4 regions of the Roseateles microcysteis genome follow, and region 4 is predicted to be linked to each of the others. Evidence: predicted binding sites of a transcription regulator. Region 4 holds the regulator's gene; each other region holds the start of a gene.

The links. The regulator sigma-54, encoded in region 4, starts transcription at its own class of promoters, with help from an activator protein. The targets are predictions, from matches to a motif close to TGGCANGNAANCTGCTTT.
Region 1: V3596_RS07020 (PEP-CTERM sorting domain-containing protein) is a predicted target of sigma-54. The motif match lies at 1,560-1,577, and genes of this name have one in related genera.
Region 2: V3596_RS00690 (PEP-CTERM sorting domain-containing protein) is a predicted target of sigma-54. The motif match lies at 2,065-2,082, and genes of this name have one in related genera.
Region 3: V3596_RS01130 (PEP-CTERM sorting domain-containing protein) is a predicted target of sigma-54. The motif match lies at 1,918-1,935, and genes of this name have one in related genera.

The regions. Positions count from the first base shown of each region.
Region 1 is NZ_JBAJMV010000002.1:445,043-449,232, forward strand. It holds gene V3596_RS07015 (tetratricopeptide repeat protein) at 1-394, opposite strand, end outside; gene V3596_RS07020 (PEP-CTERM sorting domain-containing protein) at 469-1,527, opposite strand; gene gltA (citrate synthase) at 1,787-3,097, opposite strand; gene V3596_RS07030 (FAD assembly factor SdhE) at 3,138-3,407, opposite strand; gene V3596_RS07035 (succinate dehydrogenase iron-sulfur subunit) at 3,435-4,136, opposite strand; gene sdhA (succinate dehydrogenase flavoprotein subunit) at 4,149-4,190, opposite strand, start outside.
Region 2 is NZ_JBAJMV010000001.1:154,878-159,067, forward strand. It holds gene prsT (XrtA/PEP-CTERM system TPR-repeat protein PrsT) at 1-1,971, shown strand, start outside; gene V3596_RS00690 (PEP-CTERM sorting domain-containing protein) at 2,135-3,013, shown strand; gene V3596_RS00695 (isoaspartyl peptidase/L-asparaginase family protein) at 3,106-4,086, opposite strand.
Region 3 is NZ_JBAJMV010000001.1:248,687-252,876, forward strand. It holds gene V3596_RS01125 (DUF1800 domain-containing protein) at 1-1,719, opposite strand, end outside; gene V3596_RS01130 (PEP-CTERM sorting domain-containing protein) at 1,971-2,498, shown strand; gene V3596_RS01135 (3-oxoacid CoA-transferase subunit B) at 2,600-3,238, opposite strand; gene V3596_RS01140 (CoA transferase subunit A) at 3,241-3,948, opposite strand; gene V3596_RS01145 (PaaI family thioesterase) at 4,065-4,190, shown strand, end outside.
Region 4 is NZ_JBAJMV010000007.1:240,933-245,122, reverse strand. It holds gene V3596_RS19765 (TonB-dependent receptor) at 1-1,036, opposite strand, end outside; gene V3596_RS19760 (RNA polymerase factor sigma-54) at 1,481-2,980, opposite strand; gene lptB (LPS export ABC transporter ATP-binding protein) at 3,001-3,780, opposite strand; gene lptA (lipopolysaccharide transport periplasmic protein LptA) at 3,777-4,190, opposite strand, start outside.

The DNA.
Region 1 (4,190 bases), on a different contig from region 4:
ATTCTGCCTTCTGGTACTCGCCGCGGGCATAGTGGAGACTGCCCCAGGCGGACAGGGTTGCCGGATCATCGGGCGCCACTCGCAGCGCCTCAGTCAGCCACTTGTTCACCAGCTCCGGTTGATTCGCAACCCGCGCGCTTTCAGCGAGCTGGAGCCAGGGCTCAGGCCAATACGGGGCCAGCTTCGTCGCCGCCTGAAACAGCGCTCGCGCCTTCTCATGATCACGTTTGGCCAGCGCGGCAAGCCCCTGTTCAAGCTTCGCTTGCGCCGCCAGCAGACCAGAAGCGGACGCCGGCTTGGCGCCCGCCTGAGCAGCGATCGGCTCCGCCATCACGATGTGCAGGTTGAGACTGCAGAGCAGGAAAGCAGTGAGCGGCAAATAGCGGAGTTTCATCGACATCCCGTTCAAGAATTGAAAAGCCCCTCGTCGGCTATGCCGGCGAGGGGCCGAGTCATGGACCGCAGAGATTATGCGGCGACCGACTTGCGGCGGCGAGCGCCGACAGCAGCCAGCAGGCCCAGGCCGACGAGCGCCAGGCTGGCAGGTTCGGGAACGTCACCGCGATCCGGCGGAACCAGCACACCACCCGCGGCGCCGAAGCCGAAGATGAAGGTGTCGGGTGCGCCGGTCGAAGAATCGCAACCGGTCAGGCCTCCGGTGCACGAACCGTAGGAGTACAGGCCGATCTCGACGTCGGACGAGTCGCCGTCAACCAGGCTGCGGGCCAGGTCGGCTGCTGCCTTGGTCGGCGCCACACCATAGTAGGTTGCGAAGGTGCGGGTTGCACCATTGGCCAGGGCTTCGAACTCGAAGTCGAACAGGGCGCCTTGGTCACGGCCTTCCGAGTTGACGAAGTTCTGGTTCTGCAGGCCATAGCTGCTGAAGCTGAACGGATTGCCGTAGTTGAAACCGTTGTTGTCGGAACGATAGAGGTTGCTGCCATTGGCCAGCCCCAACCCTGCCGGAACACCCTGGATGCTCACCGACTCGTAGCCAGGAGAAGGAATGTCCCAGTCCATCACGCGACGGTAGACCAGGTCGCTGGCCGCCAGTGCCGTGCCGGTCATGTTCTTGATCGACACCAGCACTTCGTACAGATACGGGGTACCTGCGATCGGGTGGTAATCGTGGGTGACCTGCAGGATCGCAGCGCCAGTTGCGCTCAACACATTCACCACCGACACAGCGGTGCTGGCCGTCGAGTTGAAGCTGACCAGCGAGAGATTGGCCACGCCTTCGCCAGCGCTGTTGGCCGCGCCATATTGGCCCGTGCTGCGCAGGCCGACACCCCAACCTTCGCAGGTGCAACCGGGCGAAGTCGAATCGGAATTGGTGCGGACCGAGCGAAGGCCGACCACTGTGGTGCCGGAGCCGCTAGCTGGCGTTCCGCCGCCAACATTCAGGTCACCGTAGGCGCGCACGCCCATCTGGACTTCCGAGTTCTGGATGATGGCCTGGGCACTGGCCCCGCCTGCCATCGCCAACACGGCAAGCGCCGTGGCAATCCGAGTAGCAAGATATTTCATGTTGAGACCTCACGGTAATGGACAGGAAGCACAAAGCATCTTTGATGCCAGCTCAAAATCCTTCCAATAAATCAACAAGATAGAACCGGGCGAATCGCGCACGGAGCAAGAAAATGTAAAGGCGTCCGACATCCCCTAAGTTGATGCCAGCTGACGCGCAAATTGCTCTTCGCTCAGTGTCGACATCAACATCGAGCCAGAAAAAAAAGATCTCCCGGCGCCCGAGCGCTCGGGAGATCTTCATCAGTACGCGAGTGGCTTAACGCTGCGCGATCGGCTTGACGTCGCGGCTGGTGGCGCCGACGAAGAGCTGGCGCGGACGGCCGATCTTGTACTCCGGGTCGCCGATCATTTCGTTCAGCTGGGCAATCCAGCCCACCGTGCGGGCCAGGGCGAAGATGGCAGTGAACAGCGGCACCGGGATGCCGATGGCGCGTTGCACGATGCCCGAATAGAAGTCGACGTTCGGGTAGAGCTTGCGGGCGACGAAGTACTCGTCTTCCAGCGCAATCTTTTCCAGCGACATGGCCAGCTTGAACAACGGGTCGTCGTGCAGGCCCAGCTCGTTCAGCACCTCATGGCAGGTTTCGCGCATCAGCTTGGCGCGGGGGTCGTAGTTCTTGTAGACCCGGTGACCGAAGCCCATCAGCTTGACGCTGCTGTTCTTGTCCTTGACCTGCTTGATGAACTCGCCGATCTTGGCCTCGCCACCCATCTGCTGGATGTCGCTCAGCATGTTCAGGCAGGCCTCGTTCGCACCGCCGTGAGCCGGGCCCCACAGGCAGGCCACGCCAGCGGCGATGGCTGCAAACGGGTTCGTACCGGAGGAGCCGCACAGGCGCACGGTGGACGTCGAAGCGTTCTGCTCGTGGTCGGCATGCAGCGTGAAGATCCGGTCCATCGCCCGCACCAGCACGTCGTTGGGCTTGTAGTCTTCGCAAGGCGTGGCAAACATCATGCGCATGAAGTTGCCAGCGTACGAGAGATCGTTCTTCGGATAGATGAAGGGCTGGCCGATCGTGTACTTGTAGGCCATCGACACCAGCGTGGGCATCTTGGCGATCAGGCGGATCGCCGAGATCTCGCGGTGCTCCGGGTTATTGATGTCGGTGCTGTCGTGATAGAACGACGACATCGCGCCCACCAGGCCCGTCATCACGGCCATCGGGTGGGCATCGCGACGGAAGCCGCGAAGGAAGAACTGCATCTGCTCGTTGACCATCGTGTGGTGCATCACGCGGTCTTCGAAGCTGGCCTTCTGGTCGGCGTTCGGCAGCTCTCCGTACAGCAGCAGGTAGCAGGTCTCGAGGTAGTCGCAGTTCACGGCGAGCTGCTCGATGGGGTAGCCGCGGTACAGCAGCTCGCCCTTGTCGCCATCGATGTAGGTGATGGTCGAGTTGCACGAAGCTGTGGACAGGAAGCCCGGGTCGTAAGTGAACTTGCCCGTCTGCGCGTAGAGCTTGCGGATGTCGATGACATCCGGTCCGACCGAGCCCTTGTAGATGGGCAGATCCATTTGCGGACTGCCGTCAGAGAACGACAGGGTGGCTTTGACTTCAGACGGGGTCATGGTCATTCCTTTGGGGTTCCGGGGTAATGCTTAACAAAACTCAGGTGACGGTCCGGAGCAGGCTCAGGACCTCTTGCACATCGGCACGAACGAGTTCGCCTTCAGGCTCCTTGCGGCGCAGCAGCAGATCGAGCAGATCGTTGTCAGACAGATCCATCAACACTCGCAGGCCTTCCGCCTGAAACTCGGTCAGTGACTCGGCATGGCGATTGAAGAAGCGCTCGATGAAGAGATCGTTCTCCAGCAGGCCCCGCCGGCAGCGCCAGCGCAGCTTGGACAGAAACCTCTCGTCGATCAGCGTGGCTTCCATGTTCGCCATGACTTTTCTTTGCGCTGATCAGACCGCGCGGCGGACCATCAGTTCCTTGATCTTGCCGATCGCCTTGGTCGGGTTCAGACCCTTGGGGCAGACGTCGACGCAGTTCATGATCGTATGGCAACGGAACAGGCGGTAAGGATCTTCGAGGTTGTCCAGGCGAGCTGCCGTGTCTTCGTCGCGGCTGTCCGCGATGAAGCGGTAGGCCTGAAGCAAACCAGCCGGGCCGACGAACTTGTCCGGGTTCCACCAGAAGCTCGGGCAGCTCGTCGAGCAGCTCGCGCACAGGATGCACTCGTACAGGCCGTCCAGCTCTTCGCGCTCCACCGGCGACTGCAGGCGTTCCTTGTCGGGCGGCGGGTTGTCGTTGACCAGGTAGGGCTTGATCGAGTTGTACTGCTTGAAGAACTGCGTCATGTCGACGATCAGGTCGCGCACAACGGGCAGGCCCGGCAGCGGCTTCAAGGTGATCACGCCCGGCAGCGTCAGCATGTTGGTCAGGCAGGCCAGGCCGTTCTTGCCGTTGATGTTCATCGCGTCCGAACCGCAGACGCCTTCGCGGCAGCTGCGACGGAAGGACAGCGTCGGGTCGACCGCCTTCAGCTTGACCAGGGCGTCCAGCAACATGCGCTCGTGCCCATCCAGCTCGACCTCGAGGGTCTGCATATAGGGCTTGGCATCCTTGTCCGGGTCGTAGCGGTAGATCTGGAAAGTGCGCTTCATTTCATCAATCCTTTAGAACGTCCGGACCTTCGGGGGCACCGATTCCACCGACAG
Region 2 (4,190 bases), on a different contig from region 4:
CTTGCCGAACGGGCCAACGACATGGTGGCAGCCCGGAAGGCCCTGACCCAGATCACGGCACTGATGGATCCGGTGCCCCTCGAGTTCATTCGCTACCGACCGCAATTCCTGCTGCTGAGCGGCATGTCGCATTTTGGCCTGGGCAACATGATCAAGGCCAAGCCCTATCTCGAAGCAGCGCTTCGCGTTCAGGGCCCAAGCCCGATCGCCAAGGTACTGGCTCGCGTCTATCTGGAAGACAAGGCGCCTGACAAGGCGGTCGAGGTGCTGGAGTCCTATCTGCGCACGGCCCCTGGGGACGGTGGCGCCTTGACGCTGCTGGCGTCGATCCAGACCGCTCAGGGTCGTCATGCCAAGGCCACGAATCTGATGCGCGAAGCCCTGGCCAGCAAGGACAACCCGGCCTTTCGTACGGTGCTCGGCCTGAGCCTGCTGCGTGGCGGAAAGACAGACGAGGCGGTTCAGTCACTGGAACAGGCCTACAAGAAGGACCCTGGGCAGGCCTATGCCGGCTCCGCGCTGGTCACGCTCTATCTGCGCGGAGGCCAGGTAGCCAAGGCCGTCACAGCAGCCGACTCACTGGCACGGCGATTCCCGAAGAACGCCAGCGTGCTGGTGTTGCAGGGCACGGCTCTCACCCAGGCAGGAGACCGCAAGCAGGCCCGCCGCGCCTATGAAGCGGCATTGAAAAATGCACCCGGACTGGTCCAGGCCGAACTGGGCCTGGCTCGACTGGACATTGCCGACCGCGCCTTCCAGGCAGCCGGTACCCGACTGGAAGCATTGAACAGGGCCAACGACCGCGACGTCAACGTATTGATGGAGCTGGCAAACCTGGCCGAAGCGCAGAACAAGCGCAGCGAGCTTGAACGCTGGTTGACCAAGGCGGACGACGCAAGCGAGCTGTCTGAACTCCGCCCCCGCCTGGCCATGGTCCACAACCAGATTCAGAAGAGAGACTACCCGCAGGCCCTTGAAGCCTCCAAGAAGCTGCTGAGCAAGGCCCCCGAAGATGCGCAGGTTCTGACCCTTCATGGTCGAGTTCAACTGCTCAACGGCGACCTGGTGGGCGCTCGCAACACATTGTCGGCAGCCTCACGGCGAGCGGCAGTCGTTGTACCTACGCTGCTGGCAATCGCCGAATTGCAACTCGAGGCCAAGGATGTAGCCGGTGCCAACTATTCGGTCGAGAAGATCTTGAGCGTGGAGCCCAACCTGGTGCGCGCCCAGTCCCTGATGACCGGCGTGGAAATCATGCAGGGTGAACTTGGCAAGGCAGAGCGCCGCGCCCTGCAACTGACCCAGACACAGCCCAAACTGGCAGCCGGCCACCACCTGTTGGCTGATATCGCCCTGGCCAACCGCAAACCGGCCGCTGCACTGGACTCGCTGCGGCGCGCCCACCAGCTGGAACCTACCAATCTCAGCCTGTTGCGCCTCTTCAGCTTGCAGCAGAGCCTGGAGGGCCTGCGTCCGGCGTCACAGCCGGTGGAAGCCTGGCTCAAGCAGCACCCTCGCGACAGCCTCGTGCTGAAGGCCCTTGGCGATGCGCAGGCACGCAACAAGGCCTTCGACGCTGCCAGCAAGACTTATGAGCGCGCCTTGCAAGTCAACGCCAACGATGCCGAGGCCCTGAACAGCCAGGCTTCCGTGCTGCTCGCCCAGCGCAACACACGCTCGATAGCCTTGGCACAGCGAGCGGTGCAGCTGGACCCCGGCAATTCTCTCTACCTGGATACGCTGGGCTGGTCGGAGTTTCAGTTGGGCCAGGCCGAGCGCGCCTTGCCCCTGCTGCGCGACGCGCGCCTGCGCAACCCCGGCAATGCCGAAATTCGCACCCACCTGGCCGAGGTCCTGATCAAGCTCGGCCGCAAGGCTGAAGCGCGCGCGGAACTCGAGCCTGCCGCCGACAACAAGTTCGACAAGGAATCGGCGGCCCGGGCCAGCGCCCTGCTCCAGACCCTCAAGTAGGGGGAGCTATTTCCGTCGGAACAATTTACAGTCGCCTCAAAGCAAGCCCCAGATCCACCAGTAAGTCGTTGATTTTCATAGACTCCCAAACACTGGCCCACAAATTGCTTCTTGCAAGATCATCAAGCCGCGCAGCGATTGCAGGGCCCAGCTGGAGAATTTAATGAACAAACAAACCATGCGTCTCATCCTGGCAACCGTAACCAGCCTGCTCGGACTGGTGAGCACCCAGAGCGCGCAAGCCGCTACAACCTGGAACGGTTCCTGGAACTACAGCAATTGCTCGACTGCCTCGGTTTCCTACGGAAACAGCTACTCCTGCACCGATTCGATGGCCCCGGCCGATGCCAAGATGGGCATCACGGCATGGTCGTCCGATCTGAGCCCCTCAGTACAGAACTTCGTCGCAGCGGCCGTCGCCCCCTGGGGTAGCAGCGCCGGCTTCGGCATCGTCAACACCGAAGAATGCGCTGGCAAGTCCAATGCGTCGGGTTGGAACATCTGCGACCCGGGCACCGGCCCTCATGCAGCCGACAACGTCGGTCAGCTGGAAGGCTTCCTGCTCAACTTCACCAACCCTGGTGAGACCGTGTCTGTGGCCCTGAACAGTGTCACCATGGGCTGGAACGGTACCGACAATCCCTCCGGTTCCTATACCGACTCCGACATCTCGGTGTTCTACTGGGTTGGCGGCTCCGGTGGCCCGACCATGGGCTCGATCAGTTCCAGCGGCCTGCCGGCCACGGCTGGTTCGACGGCCAATGGCTGGAAGTTGCTCAACCACTACAGCAATGTGGGCTCGGCCGAACCCGACACCATGAGCTTCGGCAACACTGGCGCAGGTGCAGTCAGCTCCAGCTGGTGGTTCGTGAGTGCCTCCAACTCGGCTTCCGCCATCGGCAACGATGCCTTCAAGCTGCTGACGGTCGCTGGTACCGGCACCAGCACCGGCAAGACGCCGGAGCCGGGCTCCCTGGCCCTGGCTGGCCTGGCACTGTTCGGCATGGTCGGTCTGCGCCGCAAGGCCAAGCAGCAAGCCTGAGCGTCGCACCTCTGCGCTTCGCATGAATCGGCCCTTCGGGGCCGATTTGCTTTGGCGCTCCACAAAAATCGGCCCTGAAGGGCCGATTGCCATTAATGCGCCAGGTTTGCTGCTTCCTCGGCCTCGCCATAGATGCCAACAACGGGCGGCCGGCCTTGCTGCACGCTGCCGCGGTACATGCCCTCGGTATTGAAGGGCAGGCTGACGGCGCCGTCCTTGCTGACCGCTATCAAGCCGCCCTGCCCGGCCACACGGCCGAGTTTCTCGAAAACGACCCGGCGTGCTGCCTCGTCGAGGCTCAGCCCCGCATACTCCATCAGCGCACCCACCTCGCGCGCCGCAGCCACGCGAATGAAGGCCTCGCCGGTGCCCGTGCAAGACACGGCGCAGCTGTCGTCACTGGCATAGCAGCCCGCGCCTATCAGCGGTGAGTCACCCACGCGGCCCGGCAGCTTGTTGGTCATGCCACCGGTTGAGGTGGCCGCGGCCAGGTGGCCGGCCGCATCAAGCGCCACCGCGCCGACAGTGCCGAACTTCTTGCTCTCCATGATGGGCGTCGACGCCTGACCGTCATGATCCAGCAGCGCACCCGCCGCCTCGGCTCTGGCTCGGCGCAACTGTTCCAGCCGCTGCGGCGTGCCGAACCAGCCGGGATCGACCATCTCCATCCCGAGCTTCTCTACATAGGCTTCGGCGGCAGCGCCAATGAAGAGCAGATGCTCGCCGCGCTCCATCACCGCCCGAGCCGCCAGCACCGGATTGCGCACGCGGCTGACGCCGGCCACTGCACCTGCTGCGAGCGTGTGGCCGTTCATCACGCTGGCGTCGAGCTCATGTCGCTCGTCGGCCGTGTACACCGCGCCTTTTCCGGCATTGAACAGCGGGCATTCTTCCAGCCGTCGCACGGCTTCGCAGACCACATCCATGGCGCCTCTGCCATTCGCCAGCATCTGCTCGCCGGCTTGCAGGATGGTGCGCAATTCGGCGCGGTACTGCTGCTCCATCTCGGGTGACATCTTGCTGCGCAGCAAGGTGCCGGCGCCGCCGTGGATGGCAAGAACAGGTAGGGGCATGGCGTCGTGTCTCGAGCTTGTTGATGGCTGGGCAGTGTAGGCAAGCCCGCCCTGTCTCGACAGAGACAAGGAAAATGCGAACGCTCGTGCTAAAAATCGGCATC
Region 3 (4,190 bases), on a different contig from region 4:
GGGCGAGGCCATCAGCAGAAGGATGGTGGCCTGGATGCGGTTGAGCCGCGCGGTGTCGCTGCTGGCGGTGATGCTGCCCACGGCTGTCTTGATTGCATTGAGCGTGACAACGCTGATGCCGCCACCCGCCAGCAGCAGCGCCCATTTGTCCACCAGCGCTGGCGCATCATTGGCCAGCGTCAGCTCGGCCGAGTAGTTGGGCTTGAGCTCGCCCACGCCGCTGGCAATCACCGTCTGCATGTAGTTGAGATAGCCGGCCACCGTACTCTCGTTGCAGAGCTGGAACTCGGGCGCGGTGACACCGCCGATGCCAAGGGCAGAGTTCGGCGGCACATAGCCGGGCCGGAAGAAGTTGAAGACCGAGGGGCTGCGCATCGGACTCTGGCCCAGGCGCGTGGACGGGTCAGACAGATTGCCCACGTTCCACAAGTCAGTGGGCGACGTGAGGCCGGCATTGCGCGCCCACTGCACGAAGCGCTGCACCGGTTCGCGCAGTTTGCCGCTGGCATCGCCCACGGGCGCCGAGCGGGCTTCGGTGTCGAGCAGGATGGCCTTCAGCACTGCTTTCAGGTCGCCGCGCTGGCCGCTGCCGTTGTTGTTGAAGACCGCGGCCACGCGCTGCACATAGGCAGTGCTGGGGTTGGAGCAGACCAGGCGCTGGATCAACTGCCGGCCGATGAAGGGGCCGACATTGGGATGATTGGCCAGCGTGTCCAGCGCCGTCTTCAGGGCCGTTGGGCCATCGGCCGTGGACGGGATATCGACATCGAGCACCTTCTTGGCGCCGGTCGAGAAGCGGTTGGCGAGATGCACCATCGGGCGCTTTGCATGGCCCGGCTCGGTGCTCGAGGCATTGTCGAATTCCCAGCCGGTGAGCACCCGCGCCAGATCGGTGATATTGGCCTGCGTGTAGCTATCCAGAGGCTTGCCGTCGGTGCCGAGCTTGGGCGTGCCGTCGATATTGAGCTGCACCAGGCCGATGGTGAACAGCTGCATCACCTCGCGGGCGTAGTTCTCGTCGGGCACGCGGCCCGTGGCCGCATCTTCCTTGCGGTTGCCCCGCATGTTCAGGTACACGCCCATGGCCGGCGACAAGGTCACCGCATTCAGCAGGTCGCGGTAGTTGCCGAAGGCGTGCTCCCCAAGCCAGTCCACATAGGCGGCAGTCATGAAGGCCGGCCAGTTGACCGGCAGGCCGTTCATCGACACCACGAAGATCTCTGACAAGGCCAGCACCATGCGCTGGCGCAACTGGTCGGGCGATCCAATCAACTGGCGCCAGATCGTGTTGTCGGCGCCTGCCAGGCTGTTGAGGTTGGCCGTCACGGCGTAGCCCTTGGCCACCATCCAGTCGTAGTGACCCTGGCTTCGCGGCAGCGCCAGCTGCGCGTCGATCCAGGCGGCATAGCCATTGGCGCGCACCGTGGCGATGTCCGCCGTGCTCGCTGCAAAGCCGGCTTGAGCCAGGAATCGCGAGGCTTCGGCTTCGGTGGGCTGCGGTGGCGGAGGTGGCGGAGGTGGCGGTGAGGGGCTTGGCGTGGGGACCGGTGCTGGGCTGCCGCCTCCACCGCCCCCTCCGCCACATGCGCTCAACAGTGCCGCGCTCAAGAGTACCGGCAATGGCGCTGAGCTCGCTGAGGTGTCGAGCGCCAGCGGCGGCGCTGGGGAATCCGCGGGCTCGGGAGCAAGGCTTGTCGCCAGGATTGATTCTTTTGCCATCGTCCGACCTCGTGCAAAGCTGCGACCCGATTAGATGGTGCGCCCGGCGAACCGGTACGTCTCAGGCGTAAAGAAGTGCAAGCCGTGCTGCACGCAGCCGACAAACCGTGAAATAGTACCGTTCAAATTGTCGACAGGGTTTACACCGTGGAGGCAACCACTTCCCTAGTTTCCTTTCAGATCAAGGACTTAGGGGTCTGGCACGAAAGCTGCTGAGACATTGCCATCTACGATCCACTGGAAGCTACGACATGCTGAACAAAATCGCTCGCACCATCGGCCTGGCCGCCCTGATCGGCGTGTCTGCCACGGCAGCCCAAGCTGGCGTCATGACCTTCACCTCGCTGGTCAGCAACACCAACTACTCTGAAGCTGGCCTGACGATGACGTCCACCTCCGTCTGGAACTGGCCCGGCGCGGGCATGGCCCACATGGATGACGGCGAGGCCATCTTCAAGCTCGCAAGCAATGGCTACTTCACCCTGGAAAGCGTCGACATGGTCAGGGACGGCGGCATTGGCCCAGCCGTCTTCGCTGCCTATGACGGCGGCAGCCTGATCGGCACGGTGGAAGTTGGCGGTGACGCAGGTCACTTCAGCTTTGACGCTGCGACATTCGGCGGCATCGATGAGATCCGCGTCAGCGTTCTGGACAACCACTTCACCTTCGACAACCTGACCTTCAGTGCCGCCACCGCCGCTGTGCCGGAACCTGCTTCGCTGGCCCTGGTGGGCGTGGCCTTGCTCGGCATCGGCGCTGCCCGCCGCCGCAAGGCCTGAGCATTGCAGAAGACCTGAGGCAAGCGGTTCGGCGCTTGCGTCATGAACAAGAAAAAGGCCCGCGTCACTGCGGGCCTCTGTCATTGCGGTGCGCGGTCTTCTCAGATCAGCGGCACGCCGGTCTTGCTCTGCACGAACTCGCGCGTCACGCCCTCGGCCAGCTCGACGAGCTTCAGGCCCTGCGGCGTCACATCCATCACTGCGAGGTCGGTGATGATGCGATTGACCACGGCCTTGCCGGTCAGCGGCAGCGTGCACTGGGGCAGGATCTTCATGTCTTCGCTGCCGTCCTTCTTGCGGGCCACATGCTCCATCAGCACGATGACGCGCTTGACGCCGGCCACCAGGTCCATGGCACCGCCCATGCCCTTGACCATCTTGCCCGGGATCATCCAGTTCGCCAGGTCACCGCTGGCTGTCACCTGCATGGCGCCGAGGATGGACAGGTTGATCTTGCCGCCACGGATCATGGCAAAACTGTCATGGCTGCCGAAGATCGAGGAGCCGGCGATCGTGGTCACCGTCTGCTTGCCGGCATTGATCAGGTCGGCATCGACCTCGTCTTCGGTCGGAAAGGGGCCGATGCCCAGCATGCCGTTCTCGCTCTGCAGCCAGACTTCCTTGTCTGCGGGCACGAAGTTGGCAACAAGGGTCGGAATGCCGATGCCCAGGTTGACGTAGAAACCGTCTTCCAGCTCTTGCGCCGCGCGGGCCGCCATTTGGTCTTGGGTCCAGGCCATGGTCAGGCTCCCTTCTTTTCACTCAGAGTGCGCTTCTCGATGCGCTTCTCGGGATTCGCGTTCACCACGATGCGGTGCACATAGATGCCGGGCAGATGAACCGAGTCCGGGTCGAAGCTGCCGGTGGGCACGATCTCTTCCACTTCCACCACGGTGATCTTGCCGGCCATGGCAGCGGCCGGGTTGAAGTTGCGGGCGGTGCGGCGGAAAAGCAGGTTGCCGCTCTCATCGGCCTTCCAGGCCTTGACCAGCGCCACCTCGGGCACAAGGGCCAGCTCCATCACATAGGTCTGGCCATCGAACTCGCGCAGTTCCTTGCCCTCGGCCACGATGGTGCCGACGCCGGTGCGCGTGAAAAAGGCCGGGATGCCGGCACCACCGGCCCGCAGCTTCTCCGCGAGCGTGCCCTGCGGCGTGAACTCGAGCTCCAGTTCGCCGGCCAGGTACTGGCGCTCGAACTCCTTGTTCTCGCCCACATAGCTGGAGATCATCTTCTTGATCTGCCGGGTCTCCAGCAACTGGCCCAGGCCGAAGCCATCGACGCCGGCATTGTTGGAGATCACCGTCAGGTTCTTGACGCCGCTGTCGCGCAGCGCGGCGATCAGGGCCTCGGGAATGCCGCAGAGGCCGAAGCCGCCGACGGCCAGCAACTGGCCGTCGCGGACGATGCCATCCAGCGCTGCAGCCGCGCTGGGAAAGAGCTTGTTCATGAAATTTATCTCCTGGCTTCCCGGGTATTCGGAACGCCGGATAGCGTACTACGCAGGCCCGGTCCGGGTCGTTACGTAAATTCGCCTAGGCACTGCCACCACTTACAGTACGGCCCATGACGCCACAAGCCCTGCAGGACAGCATCCCCGCCATCTTTGCGCCCTGGATCATCGCGATGGACCTCGAAGTCCTCGCGGTCGATGTCGAAGGCATCACCCTGCGCCTGCCGGTGCGGCGCGAG
Region 4 (4,190 bases):
AGCAGTCGGCCTTGCTCTGCGCAGCGGCCGATTTGGTGATCAGCTCCAGCGGCGTGGCTGCATTGAAGGTGCCGCCGGCCGTCAGCGGCGAGGCCAGGAACGTGGCGTTGACCGTCGGGTCGGTCTTGGAGACCGTGGCCGGGTTGAAGGCAAAGGTCTTCTCCGGCGAGTTGTCGAAGTCCGCCTGGCGCAACAGGCCTTGCAGGCCGTTGACGCCGCCATTGCTCTGCTGATGGCTCTCGCTGTTGTAGTTGGACTTGTTCAGGTTGACCAGCACGCCCAGACGCTTGTCCAGGAACTTGTCGGCCAGCACCAGGTTCAGGTTGGGCGTGGTCTTCCTGTTCAGGGAGCTCTCGGTGGCGGCCACGCGCAGCGAGTAATAGGGCTTCTTGAAGTCCAGGCCGGTCCGCGTGTTGATGATGATGCTGCCGCCGAGCGAGCCTTCGGTCATCGCGGCGGTCGAACCCTTGACCACGTCCACGCTCTTGATCAGGTCCGACGAAAGCTCGCGGAACTCGACACCGCGGCCACCGCCACCACCCAGCAGGTCGGTGCCGCCACCAGCCTGCACGGCCTGGCCATCCATCTCCACACGCGTGAGATCGGCGCCGGTGCCGCGCACCGAGACGCTCACGCCTTCGCCGAAGTCGCCGCGGTCCAGCGCCACACCGGCAATGCGCGAGATCGCTTCGCCGATATTGCGGTCAGGGAAGGCACCGACGTCTTCCGCCACGACCGAGTCGGTGGCCGTGGCCGCGCGCTTCTTGCGGTCGATGCTGGACTGCTGCGAGAGCCGCGTGCCGATCACCAGCACCGAGCTCAGCTCGGCCGTGGCCTTCGCTGCCGGCTTCTTGTCATCCTTGCTGTCCTTGGCCTGTTCACCGCCTTGCGCCGCTTCGGCCGCGGGCTTGGCCGGCGCTACGGGCGTCGTGCTCGCTTGAGCCATCGCGGCCTCGCTGGCCATCAGCGTGAGGGCCATGGAAACGGCCAGGGCCAGGCCATCCGGCCGCAAGGCCAGTTTCGAAATCTTGTTCACAAGCTGTCTCCGTCACCGGGCTTGGCCGGCACTTTTTGTCATTGACTGGTGTTCACCGCAAGCGCCCCGAGGCTTCACGAGGCGGCGATCTACAAGCCTGCTTGCAAGGCCCGGATGAGGCCCGCCTGCGCTTGTGAGGAGTCCAGCTTATGAGGACGGGTCCGAATCGATGTATGACGCTTGTGCGTCGAACTATCGGAATTTTGAATAGCGGATGAATCGGCCGGGAGGCAAGGTTTCCGGTCACCCACTTTGCGGGTTATCCCGGGCGGATTCAGGGCGCATCAATCAACGCCTTGATCGTTTGTGCCGGCGCTGTTGCGGTGCGGCGACTGACGCGGCAAAGTCCTAGCAAGTCGCTGGGTCATGCGTTGGCAGCGCGCTGCGCGGCAGGCATTCAGGGCCCCGTTCAGACCCCCGCTCAGACCCCAGGTCAGAGTCGCGTCAAAGCGCCTTGCGCAGATTGGCCGGCGCAATTTTCAGCGCCTCGCGGTACTTGGCCACCGTGCGCCGCGCCACCTGGATGCCCTGCTCTTCCAGCATGTCGGACAAGGCGCTGTCGGACAGCGGCTTGTTGTTGTCTTCGGCGTCGACGAACTGCTTGATCAGCGCGCGCACCGCCGTGCTGGAGGCATTGCCGCCGGCATCGGTGTTGAGGCCGGACCCGAAGAAGTACTTCAGCTCGAAGGTGCCATGCGGCGTGGCCATGTACTTGGCCGTGGTCACGCGCGAGATGGTCGATTCATGCAGGCCCAGCTCGTCGGCTATTTCTCTGAGCACCAGCGGCTTCATCGCCAGCGCCCCATGCTGGAAGAAGCCCTTCTGCCGCTCGACGATGGCCTGCGAGACACGCAGGATGGTGTCGAAGCGCTGCTGGATGTTCTTGATGAACCAGCGCGCCTCCTGCAATTGGCCGCCCAGCGCGCTGTTGCTGATGCCGCCGCGCGTGGCGCGCAGCGCATTGGCATAGAGCTCGTTGATGCGCAGCTTGGGCGCGACCTCGGGGTTGAGCATCACACGGAATCCGCGGCCGCTCTTGCTGACGATCACGTCCGGCACCACGGCCGCCGCCTCGCCTGGCGCAAACGGCCGGCCCGGCTTGGGCTCCAGTGTCTGGATCAGCGTCTGCGCCTCGCGCAGCAGCTGTTCGTCGGCGCCGGTGAGTGCCATCAGCTTCTTGCTGTCGCGCCGGGCCAGCAGCTCCAGGTGGTTCTTGCAGATCAGGATGGCCACCACCTGCACCTGGCTGCGCGGCCGCGTGCGCAGTTGCAGGAGCAGGCATTCGGAGAGGTCCCGGGCGCCGACACCGGTGGGCTCCATGCTCTGCAGCCAGCGCAAGGCCACCTGCAGGCGTTCCAGCAATTCCTCGAGTGCCTCGGGGTCGTCTTCACCGGCGAGCGAGGCGGCGATCTCTTCCAGCGGGTCGGCCAGGTAGCCGTCGTCGTTCAGCGATTCGATCAGCACCAGGAGCGCGGCGCGGTCTTCGCTGCTGAAAGACATGCCGGCCATCTGCTGTTGCAGATGCTGCTGCAGGCTGATGGACGGCGCCTCGGTCTCGGGCCTTTCTCCGTCTTCGCTGCTGGAGCTGGCGCTGCCGGGCAGCTCGCGGATGCCGTCGAAGTCGTCGCCCTCGGTGCCGTTTTCCCAGTCTTCGCGCTCGGTGGTGCCGAAGTCCTCGGCCTTGATCTCGCTCGCGGCCTCACCATCGCCTGAAGGTGCCGAGTCGGGTTCGTCGGACGCGTTGCCGCGGACTTCGCTGAGCTCGGGTGCGGTGACCGCGCTGCCGAATTCCTCGTCGGTCTCGAGCAGCGGGTTCTGCGCCAGCATCTGCTCCACTTCCTGGTGCAGCTCCAGTGTGGAGAGCTGCAGCAGCCGGATCGACTGCTGCAACTGGGGCGTCAGCGCCAGATGCTGACTGAGCCGTACCTGCAGGGTGGGTTTCATCTCAGCGCAGCCCCAGCAGCCTACATTTTGAAGTGTTCGCCGAGGTACACCTTGCGCACGTCGGCGTTGGCCACCAGCTCGTCGGGCGTGCCTTCGGCCAGCACCTCGCCCTCGCTGATGATGTAGGCGCGGTCGCAGATGCCCAGGGTCTCGCGCACGTTGTGATCGGTGATCAGCACACCGATGCCGCGCGCCTTCAGGAAGCCGATGATGCGTTGGATCTCGAGCACGGCGATCGGGTCCACGCCGGCAAAAGGCTCGTCCAGGAGGATGAAGCGCGGCTGCGTGGCCAAGGCGCGGGCAATCTCGACCCGGCGGCGCTCGCCGCCCGAGAGCGCGGGTGCCGGGCTGTCGCGCAGCTTCTCGATCGAGAGCTCGTGCAGGAGGCTGTCCAGCATCTCGTTGATGCGGGTCTTGGTCCAGGGCTTGCCGTTCTCGTCCTGCTGCAGCTCCAGCACGGCGCGGATGTTTTCCTCGACGGTGAGCTTGCGGAAGATCGAAGCCTCCTGCGGCAGATAGGACAGCCCGAGGCGCGAGCGGCGGTGGATGGGCAGGCGCTCCAGCGCCTCGCCATCGAGCCGGATCTCGCCGGCGTCCGCCCGCACCAGGCCGACGATCATGTAGAAACTGGTGGTCTTGCCGGCACCGTTGGGACCCAGGAGGCCCACGACTTCACCGCTGTCCACGGCCAGGTGCACGTTCTTGACCACGCGACGCACGCCGTAGGTCTTCTGCAGTCCGTCGGCCTCAAGCCGGCTCGGGCGGTCCGGTGCCGCCGCTGCGCTGTCGATGCCGCTCATGAGGGCTTGCGAGGCGTGGTTTGCAGCGTGGTGCTGGGCTGCAGTTGGGTAGGTGCGCTGCTGGCGGACGGCAATGCCTCGGGCGCACTGGCTGCGCGCGGCATCAACACCATGCGGCCGCGGCCGTTGGGGCTGCGCTCGACATTGCCGCCGCTGGTCTTGAAGAGTTCGCTGCGGTTGTCATAGGCGATCTCGCCACCGGTGGTCTCCCCGGTGACGAGGCCGTTGCGCAGTTGGCGAAGCACCGCATTGCCGACGAAGCGGACGGTTTCCTTGCGGCTGTCGTATTCGATCTGGTCGGCCCTGCCTTCGATCACCTCGCCCGGCGTGTCACGGCCCTGGCTGAAGCTCACCTGCTTGTCGCCGTCCGAAGTGGCCGAGGCCTGGAAGAAGCCGTCGGGGGTTTCCTT